Regions from separate parts of the Streptomyces sp. NPDC017991 genome, predicted to be linked through region 2. Evidence: predicted binding sites of a transcription regulator. Region 2 holds the regulator's gene; the other holds the start of a gene.
What was found. The regulator HrcA, encoded in region 2, represses chaperone genes, less so after heat shock. The targets are predictions, from matches to a motif close to TTNGCACTCNGNNNNNCNGAGTGCNAA.
Positions count from the first base shown of each region.

Region 1: the regulator HrcA is predicted to act here: its motif matches at 3,632-3,658, upstream of groL (chaperonin GroEL).

Region 1 covers NZ_JBIRGP010000009.1:133,935-144,267, reverse strand. Annotated here, with positions in the region: gene ACH4DZ_RS26030 (NmrA family NAD(P)-binding protein) at 1-370, shown strand, start outside; gene ACH4DZ_RS26025 (NADH:flavin oxidoreductase) at 522-1,682, opposite strand; gene groL (chaperonin GroEL) at 1,878-3,506, opposite strand; gene ACH4DZ_RS26015 (cold-shock protein) at 3,861-4,067, opposite strand; gene ACH4DZ_RS26010 (MoaD/ThiS family protein) at 4,543-4,818, opposite strand; gene thrC (threonine synthase) at 4,929-6,257, opposite strand; SAM riboswitch class I at 6,273-6,430, opposite strand; gene ACH4DZ_RS26000 (glucosyl-3-phosphoglycerate synthase) at 6,630-7,577, shown strand; gene ACH4DZ_RS25995 (trehalose-6-phosphate synthase) at 7,756-9,180, shown strand; gene otsB (trehalose-phosphatase) at 9,214-10,068, opposite strand; gene ACH4DZ_RS25985 (DUF3263 domain-containing protein) at 10,098-10,333, opposite strand, start outside.
Region 2 covers NZ_JBIRGP010000002.1:291,265-301,597, reverse strand. Annotated here, with positions in the region: gene ACH4DZ_RS05935 (SpoIIE family protein phosphatase) at 1-943, shown strand, start outside; gene hemW (radical SAM family heme chaperone HemW) at 1,046-2,278, shown strand; gene ACH4DZ_RS05925 (DUF3097 domain-containing protein) at 2,461-3,264, opposite strand; gene ACH4DZ_RS05920 (MBL fold metallo-hydrolase) at 3,335-4,117, opposite strand; gene hrcA (heat-inducible transcriptional repressor HrcA) at 4,376-5,392, shown strand; gene dnaJ (molecular chaperone DnaJ) at 5,393-6,532, shown strand; gene ACH4DZ_RS05905 (nitronate monooxygenase) at 6,642-7,727, shown strand; gene ACH4DZ_RS05900 (16S rRNA (uracil(1498)-N(3))-methyltransferase) at 7,724-8,467, shown strand; gene ACH4DZ_RS05895 (hypothetical protein) at 8,937-9,467, shown strand; gene ACH4DZ_RS05890 (S41 family peptidase) at 9,546-10,333, shown strand, end outside.

The DNA of each region.
Region 1 (10,333 bases), on a different contig from region 2:
CGGCATCGTGAGCGTGCTCAAGCCCACCACCCGCCTGTCCCTCGCCGCGGTGGACGACGTCGGTACGGCGGCGGCAGCGGCCGTCGCCGCACCGGAACGGTTCGACCGCGTCGAGCTGGAACTGGCCAGCGACTACCTGTCGATGGCGCGGATCGCCGAGATCCTCTCCGGGGCGCTCGGCGTGCGTCTGCCCGCGCCGGACATGACGGAGGAGGAGGCACTGGCCGCGGGCATGCCGCCGATGGGCGCCTCGCACGAGCGGTTGAACGTGGTCGGCCAGCCCGGCCGCCCCCAGTACGCCAGGGACCTCGGCATCGAACTGACCTCCTTCGAGAAGTGGACAACCCAGCACCTGTCCCCGAAGCCCTGACCTCGCTTCCGTCACCGCCTGGGGCTCCGCCCCCGCCCCCCCCCGCTGCGCAGTTACCCGCGCCTCTGGATACCTAGGGGCGCGGGGAACTGCGCAATCCCGTGGGCCAACCCCCACCGGCCCGCAGCCGAATGCGCGCGCCCACCCGAAATCAGCTGAGCGAGCGCAGCGCCGACGCGTTGAACGCCTCCAGTTCACCGAACCGCCCGCCCAGCACCTTCACGGCCCACTCCGGGTCCTGGAGCAGCGCGCGGCCGACCGCGATCATGTCGAACTCCTCGTTCTCCAGCCGGTCGAGCAGGTCGTCGATGCCCTTGACCGGCGCGCCCTCGCCACGGAAGCCCTTGAGGAAGTCCCCGTCGAGGCCGACCGAGCCGACGGTGATGACGGGCCTGCCGGTGAGCTTCTTCGTCCAGCCGGCCAGGTTCAGGTCGGAGCCGTCGAACTCCGGCAGCCAGTAGCGGCGCGTCGACGCGTGGAAGGCGTCCACGCCGGCCGCGGCGAGGGGCTCCAACAGGGAACCGAGCTCCGCCGGGGTCTCCGCCAGGCGCGCCTTGTAGACGTCCTGCTTCCACTGCGAGTAGCGGAAGAGGACGGGGAAGTCCGGCGAGACGACCGCCCGCACCGCGGCCACGATCTCCGCGGCGAACTTCGTACGGGCGACGGGGTCACCGCCGTACCCGTCCGTGCGGCGGTTGGTGCCCGCCCACAGGAACTGATCGAGCAGGTAGCCGTGCGCGCCGTGCAGTTCGACCCCGTCGAAGCCGATGCGCTCAGCGGCGGCAGCGGCGTCGGCGAAGGCCTGGATGACGTCGTCGAGGTCGGCCCGGGTCATCTCCTTGCCCTGGCCGGCGGTGCCGTCGAGGCGCAGGCCGGAGGGGCCGACCGCGGGCGCGTCCGTGAACGGCTGATCCCCGGCGGAGCGCACCATGCCGATGTGCCAGAGCTGCGGCATGATCGTCCCGCCCGCCGCGTGCACGTCCGCGGCGACCTTCGCCCACCCGGCGAGCTGCTCCTCCCCGTGGAACCGCGGCACCCGGTCGCTGTTCCCGGCCGACTCGTGGTCCACGTACGTGCCCTCGGTGACGATCAGACCGACACCGGCGGCGGCACGGCGGGCGTAGTACGACGCCACGTCCTCCCCCGGAACCCCGCCCGGTGAGAACTGCCGGGTCATCGGCGCCATCGCGATCCGGTTCGGAACGGTCAGGCCGTTGAGGGCGACGGGCCGGGAAAGAACCTCGGCGGCGCGGGAGGCGGAGGGGGCGACAGTCACGTGGGGGCTCCTCGTGGGGGGGAGGGGATTGCACATCCCACTGGGTATGTGCATGCGCATGAATCACTCCCCGGCTCAACCATCTCGGCGATCGCGGCATTCCTGCGCTCCGACACCCACCTCTGTGACCCCGGACACGCCCGAGGGCGGCACCCCGTTTCCGGGATGCCGCCCTCGTTCGCGTGCTGCGAAGAACTCTCGCGTGGCTGCGAAGAACTACTGAGCCGGGGCTCAGAAGTCCATGTCACCGCCCGGCATGCCGCCGCCGGCGCCGGCGCCGGCCGAAGCCTTCTCCGGCTTGTCGGCGATGACGGCCTCGGTGGTGAGGAACAGCGCGGCGATGGAGGCGGCGTTCTGCAGGGCAGAGCGCGTGACCTTCGCCGGGTCGATGATGCCCTCGGCGATCATGTCCACGTACTCACCGGTCGCGGCGTTGAGGCCGTGACCGACGGGCAGGTTGCGGACCTTCTCGACGATGACGCCACCCTCAAGACCACCGTTGACGGCGATCTGCTTGAGCGGGGCCTCCAGGGCGAGCTTCACGGCGTTCGCGCCGGTCGCCTCGTCACCCGTGAGCTCAAGCTTCTCGAACACCGAGGAAGCCTGGAGCAGAGCCACGCCACCACCGGCGACGATGCCCTCCTCGACGGCCGCCTTCGCGTTGCGAACGGCGTCCTCGATGCGGTGCTTGCGCTCCTTGAGCTCGACCTCGGTGGCGGCACCGGCCTTGATGACGGCCACGCCGCCGGCCAGCTTCGCCAGGCGCTCCTGGAGCTTCTCGCGGTCGTAGTCCGAGTCCGAGTTCTCGATCTCGGCGCGGATCTGGTTGACCCGGCCCTGGACCTGGTCGGCGGAGCCGGAGCCGTCCACGATCGTGGTCTCGTCCTTGGTGATGACGACCTTGCGGGCACGGCCCAGCAGGTCCAGACCCGCGTTCTCCAGCTTCAGGCCGACCTCCTCGGAGATGACCTCGCCGCCCGTGAGGATGGCGATGTCGCCGAGCATGGCCTTGCGGCGGTCGCCGAAGCCCGGAGCCTTGACGGCGACGGACTTGAAGGTGCCACGGATCTTGTTGACGACCAGCGTCGACAGAGCCTCGCCCTCGACGTCCTCAGCGATGATCAGCAGCGGCTTGCCGCCCTGCATGACCTTCTCAAGGAGCGGGAGCAGGTCCTTGACGTTGGCGATCTTCGAGTTGGCGATCAGGATGTACGGGTCGTCGAGGACGGCCTCCATACGCTCCATGTCGGTGGCGAAGTACGCCGAGATGTAGCCCTTGTCGAAGCGCATACCCTCGGTGAGCTCAAGCTCAAGACCGAAGGTCTGGGACTCCTCGACGGTGATGACGCCTTCCTTGCCGACCTTGTCCATCGCCTCGGCGATGAGCTCGCCGATCTGGGTGTCGGCGGCGGAGATGGAGGCCGTGGAAGCGATCTGCTCCTTGGTCTCGACATCCTTGGCCTGCTCAAGAAGGGCACCGGAGACGGCCTCGACGGCCTTCTCGATACCGCGCTTGAGAGCCATCGGGTTGGCGCCGGCGGCTACGTTGCGCAGACCCTCGCGGACCAGCGCCTGGGCGAGCACGGTCGCCGTGGTCGTTCCGTCGCCGGCGACGTCGTCCGTCTTCTTGGCGACTTCCTTGACCAGCTCTGCGCCGATCTTCTCGTACGGGTCCTCAAGCTCGATCTCCTTGGCGATGGAAACACCATCGTTGGTGATCGTGGGGGCGCCCCACTTCTTCTCTAGGACGACGTTACGACCCTTGGGGCCAAGGGTTACCTTGACGGCGTCGGCGAGCTGGTTCATCCCGCGCTCGAGACCGCGCCGTGCCTCCTCGTCGAACGCGATGATCTTGGCCATGTGAAGTGGTCCTCCCGGACTGGGGTGGAATCTCCAGGACCGCGCCTGCGCCCGCGACGGACGGCCTGCAGACCTCGTGGTTCCTTGCCCCACCCGGCCTGCGGGCCTCACTGACCCGGTCCTCGTTGTCACTCTCACCATCAGAGTGCTAACGCCAATGATTAGCACTCGACCCATGCGAGTGCAAGCGCCTCTCAATGATCCGCAGGTGGGAGGGGGTGCGAGGCGGGGGCGCCCGATGACCTTGAGGCGCCCCCCGCCGACCCGCGGCCGGCACCGGACATGCCGAAGGGCCCGTACCCGGGAGGTACGAGCCCTTCGGAAGAAGAACGTCGCAGTAAGTCGGCGCGTGCTTCAGCCGGTCGCCAGCCGGACCATGTCCGCCTGCGGCCCCTTCTGGCCTTGCGAGATCTCAAAATCGACCCGCTGACCCTCTTCCAGGGTGCGGTAGCCGTCCATCTGAATCGCGCTGTAGTGGACGAATACATCCGCACCACCGTCGACCGCGATGAAGCCGTACCCCTTCTCCGCGTTGAACCATTTGACGGTGCCCTGAGCCATGCCTAACTCCCCTATTACTGGCCCTTGCACAGACCCGCACTTCGCGGATCCGGGTCAGACCTCACCCCCCAACGGTTGGGGGTGTGCGCCGGAACGCGTCGACCGCGGCTGAATGTATCCGTCCAACTGCCGTCTGCAACAGGTCAATCCGACGAGAATTCCGGGCACGGCTGATCGGAAATATGTGAAGGATTTACGCAGATCCAGGGCAAGTCGGGCCCGGTAAACGCCATAAACGGCTCAAAAGTACCGGTTACTTTGGCTGCTTCTTGTCGGGCCCCGGGCGCGAACTCATATGCGCCGACCTTGCGAAGCGAGGCAGCTTCCCCAACTGTACCGCGCTCAACCATACAGAATTGCCCCCTCCGCTTCGGGCGCGGAGAGGGCAATTCGATGAACTCTGCGTGTTCGACATTACCGAGGGTAATGATCAGCGCCGCCGAACGGGGCACCGGGCGGGCTCCGGACGGGGCGCTCAGCCTCCGGCGACCGCCGGGATGATCGAGACCCCGACGCCGTCCGGCGTGGCCGTCTCAAGACCCTGCTCGAAGCGGACGTCGTCGTCGTTCACGTACACGTTGACGAACCGCCGCAGCTTGCCCTGGTCGTCCAGGACACGGGCCGCGATACCGGTGTGGTTCTTCTCCAGATCGGCGATGACCTCGGCGAGGGTCGCCCCTTCGGCGGCCACTTCGGCCTGACCACTTGTGTAGGTACGCAGGATGGTGGGGATACGGACGTTGACGCTCACGGAGACCTCCGGTCGGGTGCGTAGCGCCCGATAGGGCGCGGGTCGGTGACATCGCGGCTCCGCCGCGGGGCGCGACCGGCCACTGCCGGCCCGCAGGTGACTGACAACGGCTAAGACCCGAGCCCGGCCTCACGGAACGAGTCAAGACTCGGCCGGATGGTCGCGGTCAGCCCCGTGTCGGAGGCAACGGCGTCCAGCGTCTTCAGACCGTCCCCCGTGTTGAGGACGACGGTCGTCAGGCTCGGGTCCAGCAGACCGGCTTCGATCAGCTTCTTCGCCACCCCCACCGTCACCCCGCCGGCGGTCTCCGCGAAGATTCCCTCGGTCCGCGCCAGCAGCTTGATCGCGTCGACGACCTGGTCGTCGTTCACGTCCTCCACGGCCCCGCCCGTCCGGCGGGCGATGTCGAGCACGTACGGCCCGTCCGCCGGGTTCCCGATCGCGAGCGACTTCGCGATCGTGTTCGGCTTCTGCGGGCGTACGACGTCGTGCCCGGCCTTGTAGGCGACGGACACCGGCGAACAGCCCTCGGCCTGCGCGCCGAAGATCTTGTACGGCTTGTCCTCGACGAGACCGAGCTGGATCAGCTCCTTCAGGCCCTTGTCGATCTTCGTCAGCTGCGAACCGGAGGCGATCGGCACGACCAGCTGGTCCGGCAGCCGCCAGCCGAGCTGCTCACAGATCTCGTACGCCAGGGTCTTGGAGCCCTCCGCGTAGTACGGCCGCAGGTTGACGTTGACGAAACCCCAGCCCTCGCCGGCCGGGTCGCCGATCAGCTCGGAACAGAAGCGGTTCACGTCGTCGTAGTTGCCCTCGATGCCGACGAGCTCGCCGCCGTAGACCGCGGCCATGACGACCTTGCCCTGCTCCAGGTCGTGCGGGATGAACACGCAGGAACGGAAGCCGGCCCGCGCGGCGGCGGCGCCCACCGCGCCCGCGAGGTTGCCGGTGGAGGAGCAGGAGAGCGTGGTGAAGCCGAAGGCGCGCGCGGCCTCCAGCGCCTGGGCGACGACGCGGTCCTTGAAGGAGTGCGTCGGGTTGCCGGAGTCGTCCTTGACGAAGAGCTTGCCGGCGTCGACGCCCAGCTCACGCGCCAGGTTGTCGGCCTTGACGAGCTTGGTCCAGCCGGGGTTGATGTTCGGCTTGTCCGCCACGTCTGCGGGGACGGGCAGCAGCGGCGCGTACCGCCAGATGTTCGCGGGACCCGCCTCGATCCGCTTGCGGAGCTCCTCGGTGTCGTAACCCGAGAAGTCGTACGCGATCTCCAGCGGGCCGAAACACTCCTCGCAGGCGAAAACCGGACCGAGCGGTACGCGGTGGCCGCACTCGCGGCAGGAGAGCGCGGCGGCCGGACCGAGGTCGACGGCGTTCGCGGAGTCCGCGGCGGAGGCGGACGCGGGGGTGGAGTTCGTGGTGCTTGCAACTGTCTGCGCAGCCATGGAGGCGAGGCCCTTTCCTCATCTTCCTCACGACGCACTTCGCCATGAGACGGATTTGGCACCTTCCCGAGCCGGGAGCCTCGCGACACTGATCGGCGATGATCAGGACGAGACCGGCTGGAGGGTTGCCGGGGCTTCAACGGGCCGTATCCCTCTGCCCCTCTGGATGAGCGGTATTCAGTTGTGGTCCTGCACGTGATTTCGGTTGTACACGCAACGACCCCCGACATGCGATGGTCATCAGCGTTGTTCAAGACTGTAACCGACGGCATGGATGGTGGAGAGAGCCGTCCGAACCGCGAGATGACCGTCACACCGGTCTCCGTCGCGGCGGGACGCACGCATCCCGATGAACGCAAGGGAGAGCCGCACGTGCTGGAAGACGTCGAGCGCTGGCTGAGCACGCGCTCCTGGTCCGTCGAGGACCGCCCGCTCAAGAAGCTGATCGCCGCGAAGCGGTCCACGGGCTCCACGGTCAGTGTCGTACTGCCCGCGCTGAACGAGGAGGAGACCGTCGGCGAGATCGTCGCCGAGATCCGCCGCGCGCTGATGACCGCGAGGGTGCCGCTCGTCGACGAGATCGTGGTGATCGACTCGGGCTCGACGGACCGCACCTCCGAGGTCGCCGCCGCCGCGGGCGCGCGTGTCGTGCACCGGGACGAGATCCTGCCCCGTATCCCGGCCGTACCCGGCAAGGGCGAGGTGCTGTGGCGCTCGCTGCTCGTCACCCGCGGGGACATCGTGGCCTTCGTCGACGCGGACCTGAAGGAGTTCTCGGCGGACTTCGTCTCCGGGATCGTCGGTCCGCTGCTCACGGATCCTGGGGTCGACCTCGTCAAGGCGATGTACGACCGCCCGCTGGGGTCCGCCGCGGGTCAGGGGGGCCGGGTCACGGAACTCATGGCCCGGCCGCTGCTCAACATGCACTGGCCGCAGCTGGCCGGGTTCGTCCAGCCGCTGGGCGGGGAGTACGCGGCCCGCCGCTCGCTCCTCGAACGGCTTCCGTTCCCCGTCGGGTACGGCGTGGAGCTGGGCATGCTGGTCGACGCGCTGCACCTGGTCGGTCTCGACGCCCTCGCGCAGGTCGACGTGGGCGTGCGGAGGCACCGGCACCAGGACGGGCAGGCGCTCGGGCGGATGTCGGCGGCGATCTACCGCACGGCTCAGCTTCGGCTCGCGCGCGGACACATGATCCGGCCGTCGCTGACGCAGTTCGTGCGGGGGGAACACGGGTTCGAGCCGCGGACGCACTCGGTGGACATGGAGGAACGTCCACCGATGTCCGAGATCCGCGAGTACGTGTCGCGCCGCGCGGCGTAACGCTCCGCGACAGCCTGACCGTCGGCTGCGGGCCGTCGTAACCGATCGCGCCGTTCCCCGCGCCCCTATTGGGGGCGCGGGGAACGGCGCAATCTTTTGTCTTCGGGTTGACCCGCGACCTCCCTCCACGGCCGGTGGGAACGTTTGAGCGGATGGACCTGCGGCTAGATTTCGAGTCATGGCTCCCACCCACGGCAATCACCCCGTCCTCGTCGCGTCCAACCGCGGCCCGGTCTCGTACACGAAGGACGAGTCCGGCGAGCTCACGGCCAAGCGCGGCGGAGGCGGACTCGTGTCGGGCCTCTCCGCGATCGGCCCCGACGCCGGCGCCCTGTGGGTCTGCTCGGCCCTCGGCGACGGCGACCGCGAGGCCGTCCGGCGCGGCGTGGGCGAGGAGGGCGTCCGGATGCTCGACATCGACGCCGACACCCACGCCGCCGCGTACAACGGCATCGCGAACTCCGCGCTGTGGTTCGTCCACCACATGCTCTACCAGACCCCCCTGGAACCCGTCTTCGACGCGGAGTTCCGGCGCCAGTGGGCGGCCTACGAGACGTACAACCAGGCCTTCGCCGAGGCGCTGGCCGAGGAGGCGGCGGACGGCGCCGCGGTCCTCGTACAGGACTACCACCTGACTCTCGTGCCGCGGATGCTCCGCGAACTCCGTCCCGACCTGCGGATCGGGCACTTCTCGCACACCCCGTGGGCCCCGCCGGACTACTTCCGGCTGCTGCCCGACGACATCGCGGCGAAGGTCCTCGACGGGATCCTCGGCGCCGACCGGGCCGCGTTCCTCACCCGGCGGTGGGCGGACGCGTTCACGGAGTGCTGTCGGACCGTACTGGGGGCCGACTTCGACCCGGACACGCAGATCGGCGTGCACGGCCTGGGCGCCGACGCGGACTTCCTGCGCGAGCGCTCGCACCGCGAGGACGTCGACGAGCGGATGGCCGCGCTGCGCGAGCAGATCGGCACCGCGCCCGACGGCAGCCCCCGCAGGACCATCGTGCGGGTGGACCGCACCGAGCTGTCCAAGAACATCGTGCGCGGCCTGCTGGCGTACCGGCAGCTGCTGGACGACCGGCCCGAGTGGCGCGAGCGGGTGGTGCACGTGGCGTTCGCGTACCCGTCGCGGCAGGACCTGGCGGTGTACCGCGACTACACGGCCGAGGTGCAGCGGGTCGCCGACGAGATCAACTCCGCGTACGGGACGCCCGGCTGGACGCCGGTCGTCCTGCACGTGAAGGACGACTTCGCACGCTCACTCGCGGCGTACCGGCTGGCCGACGTGGCCCTCGTGAACCCCATCCGCGACGGTATGAACCTCGTCGCGAAGGAGGTGCCCGTCGTGTCCGACGACGGGTGCGTGCTGGTGCTGTCGCGGGAGGCGGGGGCGTACGAGGAGTTGGGCGAGGACGCGGTGGTGGTGAACCCGTACGACGTGTCCGGGACGGCGGAGGCGTTGCACGAGGCGTTGACGGTGCCTCTCGCCGAGCGGGCCGAGCGGACGAAGCGGTTGGCTGCGGCGGCGACCGCCCTGCCGCCGGCGCAGTGGTTCCTGGACCAGTTGCACGCGCTCCGCTCCGCGGGGGCGGTTGGCTGACAGGCGCCGGTCGGCGGGGGCTGGCCGCGCCCCTTACGGGGCCAGCCTTGCTGCCAGGGCCGTGAGCAGTCGGGCGACCCCCTCCGGGCCGTCCACCACCAGGTCCGAGCGGTCGGTCAGTTCGGTCACCTCTGCGCTGCCGCTGCAGACCAGGAGGCCCGGGATGCCGTCGGAGCGGAGTTTTTCGACGGCGGCGAAGGCCGGCAGGTCGCCGAGGTCGTCGCCGCAGTACATGACCGACTCGGCGCCGACATCGCGCACGTACTCACCGAGGGCGACGCCCTTGTCCATGCCCGCCGGACGCAGCTCCAGGACCAGCCGCCCCGGTTCGACGATCAGGCCGTGCCTCTGGGCCAGCCGGGACAGCGGTTCGCGCAGTGCCTCGAAGGCGGCCTGGGGGTCCTGGGCACGGCGGGTGTGGACCGCGACGGCCCTGCCCTTCTCCTCGATCCAGCTGCCCTGCCAGGCACCGATGCCGTCGAGGAACCCGGGCAGTTCGGCGCGGGCCGCGGCGACGCCGGGGTGCGGGGCGGGGGCCCGGACCGTACCGGTGACCGCGTCCCAGCGCTCCGCCCCGTAGTGGCCGAGCACGACGAGGTGGTCGAGGCCCGGGACTCCGGCGAAGCCGCCGTACCGCACGGCGACCGACGCCGGCCTGCCGGTGACGACGGCCACCGACGCCACTCTCGGGGCCAGCGCCGCCAGGGCCGGTACGGCGTCCGGGTGGGCGCGGGCCTGTTCGGGGTCGGGGACGATCGGCGCGAGCGTGCCGTCGAAGTCGAAGGCGAGGACGGCCTTGTGGGGCCGCGCGAGGATGGCGGCGAGGCCGTCTCGGCCCGCGGTGGTCACGGGGCTCGGCAGCGACGATGGGTCGGGGTGGCTGGCCATGCTGGGACCCTATCCGCCGAGGTGGGGTCTTACGCCTCCCGCTCGCTCCTGCGTACCTCACGAACGCGCCGCAGACGGTTGACCGTCACCGGGTCGTACGCGAGGGCCCGCTCCGCGTCCAGCAGGGCATTCAGCAACTGGTAGTAACGAACCGGGGCGATCCCCAGCTCCTCCCGAATGGCCCGCTCCTTGGCCCCCGGCGCCTCCCACCCCCGCCCCTCCAACGCAAGCACACCCCGCTCCAACGAACTCAACCCCGCATCAC
Region 2 (10,333 bases):
GTTCCGGCTGATCGCGGGCGGCAGACCGCTCGGCGCCCTCGTCATCGGACGGGCCGGACAGGACCCCTTCCCGGACGAGATCACCGGGCTCGTCGAGGACCTCGGCCGCCGCGTCGCGCTGGCCATCGGAGCGGCCCGCCAGTACGCCCGCCAGGCCACCATCAGCCGCGTACTGCAGCGCGGCCTGCTGCCCGGCGCGGTCGCCGAGATCCCCGGGGTGCGCAGCGCCCTCGTCTACGAGCCCTGCGACAAGGGCGGACCGAGCGGCGACTTCTACGACCTCTTCCCCGCCGGCGACGGACGCTGGTGCTTCGCCCTCGGCGACGTCCAGGGCAAAGGGCCCGAGGCGGCCGTCGTCATCGGCCTCGCCCGGCCCTGGCTGCGGCTGCTGGCCCGCGAGGGATACGCGGTGCCGGACGTCCTGGACCGGCTCAACCAACTGCTCCTCGACGACGCCACCGAGACCGCGGACGCGGCGGCCCGCGCCCTCGTGGCGGCCGGCGGCCAGGGCCTCGCCGACGAGGGCCCGCAGAACCGGTTTCTCTCTCTCCTCTACGGCGAGCTCGTCCCCGTCGAGGGCGGGGTGCGCTGCACCGTGGCCTCCGCCGGACACCCGCTGCCGCTGCTCCTTGAGCCCTCCGGGGAAGTCCGCGAGGTGGCCCGGCCGCAGACCCTCCTCGGGGTCTTCGAGGACGCCAGCTACCGCTGCGAAACCTTCGAGCTGTGCCCCGGCGACAGCATCCTGTGCGTCACGGACGGTGTGACGGAGCGGCGCAACGGACATCGGCAGTTCGACGACGAGGAGGGGCTCGCCGCCGCGCTCAACGGCTGCGCGGGACTGAACGCCGATCTGATCGCCGAGCGCATCCGGCGACTCGTGCACGAGTTCGGCGGAAAGCCGCCGGAGGACGACCTGGCCCTGCTGGTGCTGCAGGCGGAGTAGGCGGAGCGGAGTAGGTGGCGTAGGCGGGCAGGGCCGCGTAACCCTGCGTACGGGTACATCCGTGCGTACGGGCACGTCCGCGCGTGCGGGACAATGGAGGACATGCCTTCCGCACTTCCCGACGGCGAGCCCGTCCCCGACGACGGGGCGCTGCCCGCGCACGCCCTGGCCGACGCGGCCGACCGCCCGCTCGGGTTCTATCTGCACGTCCCGTACTGCGCGACGCGCTGCGGCTACTGCGACTTCAACACGTACACGGCGACGGAGCTGCGCGGCTCGGGGGGCGTGCTGGCCTCCCGTGACAACTACGCCTCGACCCTGATCGACGAGGTCCGCCTCGCCCGCAAGGTCCTCGGCGACGACCCGCGGCCCGTCCGCACGGTCTTCGTCGGCGGCGGTACGCCCACACTGCTGGCCGCCGGCGATCTCGTACGGATGCTGGGGGCCGTCCGGGACGAGTTCGGGCTCGCGGACGACGCGGAGATCACCACGGAGGCGAATCCGGAGTCGGTGGACCCCGAGTACCTGGCCACGCTCAGGGCCGGCGGGTTCAACCGGATCTCCTTCGGCATGCAGAGCGCGCGCAAGCATGTGCTGCAGATCCTCGACCGCACCCACACCCCCGGCCGGCCCGAGGCGTGCGTCGCCGAGGCCCGCGCGGCCGGCTTCGACCATGTGAACCTCGACCTCATCTACGGCACACCCGGCGAGAGCGACGACGACTGGCGGGCCTCGCTCGACGCGGCGATCGGCGCCGGGCCCGACCATGTGTCCGCGTACGCGCTGATCGTCGAGGAGGGGACGCAGCTCGCTCGGCGCATCCGGCGCGGCGAGGTGCCGATGACCGACGACGACGTCCACGCGGACCGCTACCTGATGGCCGAGGATCGTCTGTCGCAGGCGGGGTTCTCCTGGTATGAGGTCTCCAACTGGGCCACCTCGGAGGCCGGGCGGTGCCTCCACAACGAGCTGTACTGGCGAGGGGCCGACTGGTGGGGGGCCGGGCCCGGCGCGCACAGTCATGTGGGCGGGGTGCGGTGGTGGAACGTCAAGCATCCCGGGGCGTACGCGGGGGCCCTGGCGGGTGGGCGGTCGCCCGGGGCGGGGCGTGAGCTGTTGTCCGAGGAGGACCGGCGGGTCGAGCGGATCCTGTTGGAGCTGCGGTTGCTGTCGGGGTGTCCGTTGTCGCTGCTGCGGGCGGAGGGGCTCGCGGCGGCCGCGCGTGCGGTGGGGGAGGGGCTGCTTCAGGCCGGTCCTTATGGGGAGGGGCGGGCCGTGCTCACCCTCCGGGGGCGGTTGTTGGCGGACGGGGTGGTCCGGGACCTGGTGGACTAGGGCCGTTTCCTCGCCCCCGCCGCCCCTACCCTCCCCCATCGTCCACGCATGGGGGCTGCGCCCCCTCGCCCCCCGTGTCGCGCTGCGCGCTCGTCCTCAAACGCCGGACGGGCTGAAACGGATTCAGCCCGTCCGGCGTTTGAGGACCGGGGGTTCGGGGGCAGCGCCCCCGAGGGACGTCTCTACTCCGGGGTCGTGACGAAGTCGATCAGTTCCTCCACCCGGCCCAGGAGTTCCGGCTGGAGGTCCCGGTACGAGTGGACCGAGTCGAGGATCCGCTGCCACGCGGCCCCCGTGTTCTCCGGCCAGCCGAGCGAGCGGCAGACGCCGGTCTTCCAGTCCTGCCCGCGCGGTACCCGGGGCCAGCCGGGAATGCCGACGGACGCCGGTTTCACCGCCTCCCAGACGTCGATGTACGGGTGGCCCACGACCAGCGCGTACTCGCTCGTCACGGCCTCCGCGATACGCGACTCCTTCGTGCCGGGGACCAGGTGGTCCACCAGGACCCCGAGCCGCGCGTCCGGCCCGGGAGCGAACTCGTCGACGATGGCGGGCAGGTCGTCGACGCCCTCCAGGTACTCGACGACGACGCCCTCGATGCGGAGGTCGTCGCCCCACACCCGCTCCACCAGCTCGGCGTCGTGGCGGCCCTCGACGTAGATGCGTCCCGCGCGGGCCACCCGGGCCCGCGCACCCGGCACGGCGACCGACCCCGACGCCGTGCGCGTAGGGCGTACCGGCGCGGCGGACGGGCGTACGAGGGTCACCACGCGCCCCTCAAGGAGGAAGCCGCGCGGCTCCAGCGGGAACACCCGGTGCTTGCCGAAGCGGTCCTCCAGCGTCACCGTCCCCGCCTCGCAGCGGATCACGGCACCGCAGAACCCGGTCCCGGGCTCCTCGACCACGAGCCCGGGATCCGCCGCGACCTCGGGCACGGGCTTGGGCTTCTTCCACGGAGGGGTCAGATCCGCTGAGTACTGGCGCATTCGGATGACGATAGGAGAAGCCCGGTCCCGGCAGGTACACCGACACCCCCTCGGCAGGCCCGAACACCGTTCACGGCACGTCGAAGCGCCGGGCCAGCGCCTCCCGTTGGGCCCGTACGAACGCCGCGTCCACCACCGCCCCGTGCCCGGGCACGTACAGCGCGTCCTCGCCCCCGAGGGCCAGCAGGCGGTCCAGCGCGGCGGGCCAGTGGGAGGGCACGGCGTCCGGCCCGGCCTGGGGTTCGCCGGACTCCTCGACGAGGTCGCCGCAGAAGACGATCTCCGGGGAGCCGGGCCCGGCCACCAGGACCGCGAGGTCGTGGCCCGTGTGCCCCGGCCCCACGTTCGCCAGCAGGACCTGCCGGCCGCCACCCAGGTCGAGCGTCCACTCGCCGGAGACGAGATGCCGGGGCCAGACCAGGAGATCCGCCGCCTCGGCCGCCTCCCCGGGATCGGCGCCGTTGCGCACGGCGTCCGCGAGCAGTTCCTCCCGGCCGTCGCCGAGAACCCTCCCCCAGTCTCGGCTTCGCCCGACCGGGGGGACCCCCGTGGCGCCCACCGCGCCGAACACCTCGGCCCCCGCGAACGCCGCCGCCCCGAAGACATGGTCGAAGTGCGGATGCGTGAGCGCGAGGTGCGTGACGCGCCCGCCCCCGAGCAACCGCCGCGCCCGCGTGCGCAGCCACGCGCCCTCCCGCACGCTCGATCCCGCGTCGATCATGAGTGCCGCGTCCTCGCCGGCCACGAGCCCGGCCGTGCAGTCCCACCCCGGGAGGCGGCAACGCCCCACGGACGGGGACAGCTCCTCCCAGCCGGATCCGTCGCGTCCGGACTCCTCCCACATCACGTCCATGCGCCGACGCTAACCCCGTCGGCTGCGCCTGCATGTTCCCGACAGAGCGGGACACCCTCGTACACGTCGCCTGTCCGATGTGCCCGGCGTCACGACATCGCAGGCCCGCCCTTGCCCAGGCCGCACCCACCGGCCGTACACTTGGCGCGGGGATGCTGGCACTCGCGCGCACTGAGTGCCAGGCGAGGCCACCGAAGACGACTGATGACGACCGACGACGACCGATGACCGCGCGGAAGACCACGGGAGGTGTGCGCGATGCTCAGTGAACGCAGGCTCGAAGTGCTGCGCGCCATCGTCCAGGACTACGTGGGCACGGAGGAGCCGGTCGGCTCGAAGGCGCTCACGGAGCGCCACCGGCTGGGTGTGTCACCGGCGACCGTCCGCAACGACATGGCGGTCCTGGAGGACGAGGGGTACATCGCGCAGCCGCACACCAGTGCGGGGCGCATCCCCACGGACAAGGGATACCGCCTCTTCGTCGACAAGCTCGCGGGCGTCAAGCCGATGACCGCGCCCGAGCGGCGGGCGATCCACCACTTCCTGGACGGCGCCGTCGACCTCGACGACGTCGTGGGGCGGACCGTGCGGCTCCTCGCGCAGCTCACCCGGCAGGTGGCCGTCGTCCAGTACCCCTCACTCACCCGCTCGACCGTGCGTCACGTGGAGCTCCTGTCGCTGGCCCCGGCCCGCGTCATGCTCGTACTGATCACGGACACCGGGCGCGTCGAGCAGCGCATGGTGGACTGCCCGGCCCCCTTCGGGGAGGTCTCGCTGGCGGATCTGCGCGCGCGGCTCAACAGCCGGATCACGGGGCGCCGTTTCGCGGATGTGCCTCAACTGGTGCAGGATCTCCCCGACGCCTTCGAGGCGGAGGACCGGGGGACGGTCGTGACAGTGCTCTCCACCCTCATGGAGACTCTTGTCGAGGAGACCGAGGAGCGGTTGATGATCGGCGGCACCGCCAACCTGACGCGCTTCGGACATGATTTTCCCCTCACCATCCGTCCGGTGCTGGAAGCGTTGGAGGAGCAGGTCGTGCTCCTCAAACTGCTGGGTGAGGTCAACGATTCGGGCATGGCCGTACGGATCGGTCACGAGAACGCCCATGAGGGACTCAACTCCACTTCTGTGGTGTCGGTCGGCTACGGTTCGGGCGGCGAAGCAGTCGCCAAACTCGGCGTGGTCGGACCGACGCGCATGGATTACCCCGGAACGATGGGAGCGGTACGAGCGGTGGCACGGTACGTAGGACAGATCCTGGCGGAGTCGTAAGTGGCCACGGACTACTACGCCGTACTCGGCGTGCGCCGCGACGCGTCCCAGGACGAGATCAAGAAGGCATTCCGGCGGCTCGCCCGCGAGCTGCACCCGGACGTCAATCCCGATCCGAAGACGCAAGAGCGCTTCAAGGAGATCAACGCCGCGTACGAGGTGTTGTCGGACCCGCAGAAGAAGCAGGTCTACGACCTCGGCGGCGACCCGCTGTCCCAGGCGGGCGGCGGTGGCGCCGGTGGCTTCGGCGCGGGCGGCTTCGGCAACTTCTCGGACATCATGGACGCGTTCTTCGGTACGGCGTCGCAGCGTGGCCCCCGGTCCCGCACGCGGCGCGGCCAGGACGCGATGATCCGGCTGGAGATAGAGCTCGACGAGGCGGCCTTCGGCACGACGAAGGACATCCAGGTCGACACGGCCGTCGTCTGCACCACCTGCAGCGGTGAGGGCGCGGCCCCCGGCACCTCCGCGCAGACCTGTGACATGTGTCGCGGTCGCGGCGAGGTGTCCCAGGTCACGCGGTCCTTCCTGGGGCAGGTCATGACGTCCCGGCCGTGTCCGCAGTGCCAGGGCTTCGGGACGGTCGTTCCGACGCCGTGCCCCGAGTGCGCGGGCGACGGACGGGTGCGCTCGCGCCGGACCCTGACCGTGAAGATCCCCGCCGGTGTCGACAACGGCACCCGGATCCAGCTCGCGGGCGAGGGCGAGGTCGGCCCCGGTGGCGGCCCCGCCGGCGACCTGTACGTGGAGATCCACGAGCTGCCGCACAACATGTTCCAGCGGCGCGGCGACGACCTGCACTGCACGGTCACCATCCCGATGACCGCGGCGGCGCTCGGCACCAAGGTCCCGCTGGAGACGCTCGACGGGCTCGAAGAGGTCGACATCCGCCCCGGAACGCAGTCCGGGCAGTCGATCCCCAAACACGGGCGCGGGATCACCCATCTGCGGGGCGGCGGGCGCGGCGACCTCATCGTGCACGTCGAGGTCATGACGCCCACGAAGCTCGATCCCGAGATGGAGCGGGTCCTGCGGGAGCTGGCTCAGCTGCGGGGCGAGGAGCGGCCCACCGGGCAGTTCCAGCCCGGTCAGCAGGGCTTGTTCTCCCGGCTGAAGGACGCCTTCAACGGCCGTACCTGACAGGTGGACCGCTGGTGACCGCCGGGCGCGCCGCAGGATGATTCCTGTGGCTTATGCCCGGCGGACGGCCGGATTCGGACTTGTACGGAGGACGTGACAACATGCCGTCATGTCCTCCGCGCTGACCGATCTTTTCCCCCTCCCGATCGTGCAGGCCCCGATGGCGGGCGGCGTCTCCGTGCCGCAGCTCGCCGCGGCCGTGTCCGAGGCCGGGGGGCTCGGTTTTCTCGCCGCCGGCTACAAGACGGCCGACGGCATGTACCAGGACATCAAGCAGCTGCGCGGGGCCACGAGCCGGCCGTTCGGCGTGAACCTGTTCATGCCCCAGCCCGAGTACGCGGACCGGTCGGCCGTCGAGGTGTACGCCCACCAGCTCGCCGGTGAGTCCTCCTGGTACGAGACCGAACTGGGCGACCCCGACAGCGGACGCGACGACGGCTACGACGCCAAGCTCGCCGTCCTTCTCGACAACCCGGTGCCGGTCGTCTCCTTCCACTTCGGCTGTCCCACCCGCGACGTCCTGGACTCCCTGAGCCGGGCCGGCACGCTCACCCTGGTCACCGCGACCACCGCCGAGGAGGCGCAGGCCGTGCAGTGGGCGGGCGCCGACGCGGTGATCGTGCAGGGCGTCGAGGCCGGCGGCCACCAGGGCACCCACCGCGACAACCCCGAGGCGGACGGCTCCGGCATCGGACTCCTGTCGCTCGTCGCACTGGTCCGCGAGACCGTGCAGATCCCGATCATCGCGGCCGGCGGCATCATGCGCGGCAGCCAGATCGCCGCCGCGCTCGCCGCCGGCGCGAGCGCCGCCCAGCTGGGCACGGCCTTCCTCGCCACCCCCGAGTCCGGCGCCAACGCCCTGCACAAGCAGGCGCTGACCAACCCCCTCTTCGTCCGTACGCAGCTGACGCGGGCGTTCTCCGGCAGGCCCGCGCGAGGGCTGATGAACCGCTTCATGCGCGAGCACGGGCCGTACGCGCCCGCCGCCTATCCCGAGGTGCACCACCTCACCTCCGCGCTGCGCAAGGCTGCCGCCAAGGCGGGGGACGCGCAGGGCATGGCGCTGTGGGCGGGACAGGGGCACCGGCTCGCCCGCGAACTGCCCGCCGGGCAACTGGTGGAGGTGCTCGCGGCCGAACTCGCCGCGGCCAGGACAGCGTTGTCGGCCGAGCAGGGCGGGGGCGCCGGGCGATGACCGCGCCGGTGTTCGTGGTGGACGAGGTGCCCGGCGGGCCCGAGTTCGTGCTCGACGGGCCCGAGGGGCGGCACGCCGTCTCCGTGAAACGGCTGCGCACCGGTGAGGACGTGGTCCTCACCGACGGGCTCGGCCACTGGGCCGAAGGAGTCGTCAAGACGGCCGAGGGCAAGGACCGGCTCGTCGTGGCGGACCTCCACGTGCACGAGGAGCCGCCGCCCGCCCCGCGCATCACCGTCGTACAGGCGCTCCCCAAAGGTGATCGCGGTGAACTCGCCGTCGAGACCATGTCGGAGACCGGCGTCGACGCGATCGTCCCCTGGGCGGCGTCCCGTTGCATCACGCAGTGGAAGGGCGAGCGCGGGCTGAAGGCGCTGGCGAAGTGGCGGGCCACCGCGCGCGAGGCCGGCAAGCAGTCGCGGCGGGTGCGGTTCGCGGAGGTCGCGGACGCGATGACGACCAAGCAGGTTGCCGCGTTTCTCGCCAAAGCGGAGTTCGCGGCGGTGCTGCACGAGGATCGGCTGTACCCGGGGTTGCCGCTCGCGACAGTCGAACTCCCTTCCGAGGGGGAGATCGTGCTGGTCGTCGGGCCCGAAGGGGGCGTGTCCCCCGAGGAGTTGTCGATGTTCACCGGGGCCGGGGCGAAGGTGTGCCGACTGGGGCGAAGCGTGTTGCGGACGTCCACGGCGGGGACCGCGGCGGGTGCGCTGCTGCTGGGCCGGACGGGGCGCTGGTCGTAGCGCCGGCTTCGTCCGCGCGTTCGGTGGGGGTGGCCGTACGGGATCGCGCAGTTCCCCGCGCCCCTAGGTGCCTGGGCTTGTCCCGGCGTTTGAGGAGCAGGGAGTTGAGGGCCGGCGCACAGGACTGCGCAGTTCCCCGCGCCCCTGGGGGGCCTGGGCTCGTCCGGCGTTTGAGGAGCAGGGAGTCGAGGGTCGGCGCACAGGATTGCGCAGTTCCCCGCGCCCCTGGGGGACTGGGGGCGCGGGGAACTGCGCGATCGGCCCCACTGGCCCGCAGACGACAGCGAACGGTCAGGTCGGCTCTCCAGGGGCGCGGGGAACTGCGCGAACGGCCCCCACCGGCCCGCAGACGACTCACTTAGCCCGGCCGGCGTTTGAGGACGAGGGGTTCGGGGGCTGGCCCCCGAGGGGGTGAGCGTGGCCGCATGGGGTCTACCGCGCGAGGGCGACCAGTGGCACGCTGCCGTGCATGGTGGCACTGAGGCGTATACGGCACCGCGGCCCGGCGATCGGCCTGGCCGCCGTCTCGGCCGTGTTCGCGCTGGTCGCGTGTGAACCGGGCGACGGCCTGAACACCGCGGCCGTCGCGATCACCACCGACCAGAAGGGCACGAGCGAGCTGGAGAAGCGGGGCGTCGACGTGCGCTGGCTCACCTGCACCGCCGCGTACGGCGAGAAGAGCGCGTCCACACCCTCGGCGACCGTGCGCAACGTGGCGTCCGTCGACTGCGTGGGCGAGACCGGCGACGGGCAGGACATCAGCATCAAGGGCCAGGTGACGCAGGAGGTCAACGGCACCTGCGTACGCGGCGATCTCACCTCCACGGTGGGCGGCAAGGAGGTGTTCCGGGCGAACGTCCTCGGCAACTGCCGGGCGAACACACCGCCCGTCGACAACCGGACGACTCCGCCCGCCGGCCAGCCCGGGGCGACCGTCACCGTCACCCGCACCGTGACCGTGTATCCGAACCCGAGTTGCTCCTGCATCTCGGGAAAGTGATCAATGCGACGAAGCGCCCGGCCGGTGAAGTGATCGAAAGCTCTGGTCGCGGCTGGGACGGCTGCATAGGGTGATCGGGTGACACAGCCTGCATCCGCCGCATCCGCATCCGCCGCATCCGCCGCGACCTCCGCGTATCTCCGGTATCCGCACCTGCACGGTGAGTTGATCGCCTTCACCGCCGAGGACGACGTCTGGGTGGCGCCGCTCGACGGCGGCCGTGCCTGGCGGGTCAGCGCCGACAACGTGCCCGTGAACCATCCACGGATCTCCCCGGACGGGACCACCGTCGCCTGGACCTCGACCCGCGACGGCGCCCCCGAGGTGCACATCGCCTCCGTCGACGGAGGCCCCGCCAAACGCCTCACGTACTGGGGCAGTTGGAAGACCCAGGTGCGCGGCTGGACCCCGCAGGGTGAGGTCCTCGCGCTCAGCACGCAGGGCCAGGCGAGCCTGCGCCGCAGCTGGGCCCGCGCGATCCCGCTCGACGGCGGACCCGCGACCACCCTCCCGTACGGGCCCGTCGGCGATGTGGCCCACGGCCCCGGCGGCACCGTCCTGCTGTCCGCGCCCATGGGCCGCGAGGCCGCCTGGTGGAAGCGCTACCGGGGCGGCACCGCGGGCAAGTTGTGGATCGACCGCGAGGGGGAGGGGGAGCGCGGGGAGTTCGTACGGCTGCACGCCGACCTCGACGGGAACCTTGAGTACCCCTCGTGGGTCGGGGAGCGGGTCGTCCTCCTCTCCGATCACGAAGGCGTGGGAGCCGTGTACTCGTCCCTCGCCGACGGATCGGACCTGCGACGGCACACCGGGATCGAGGGCTTCTACGCCCGGCACGCCTCCACCGACGGGACCCGCGTCGTGTA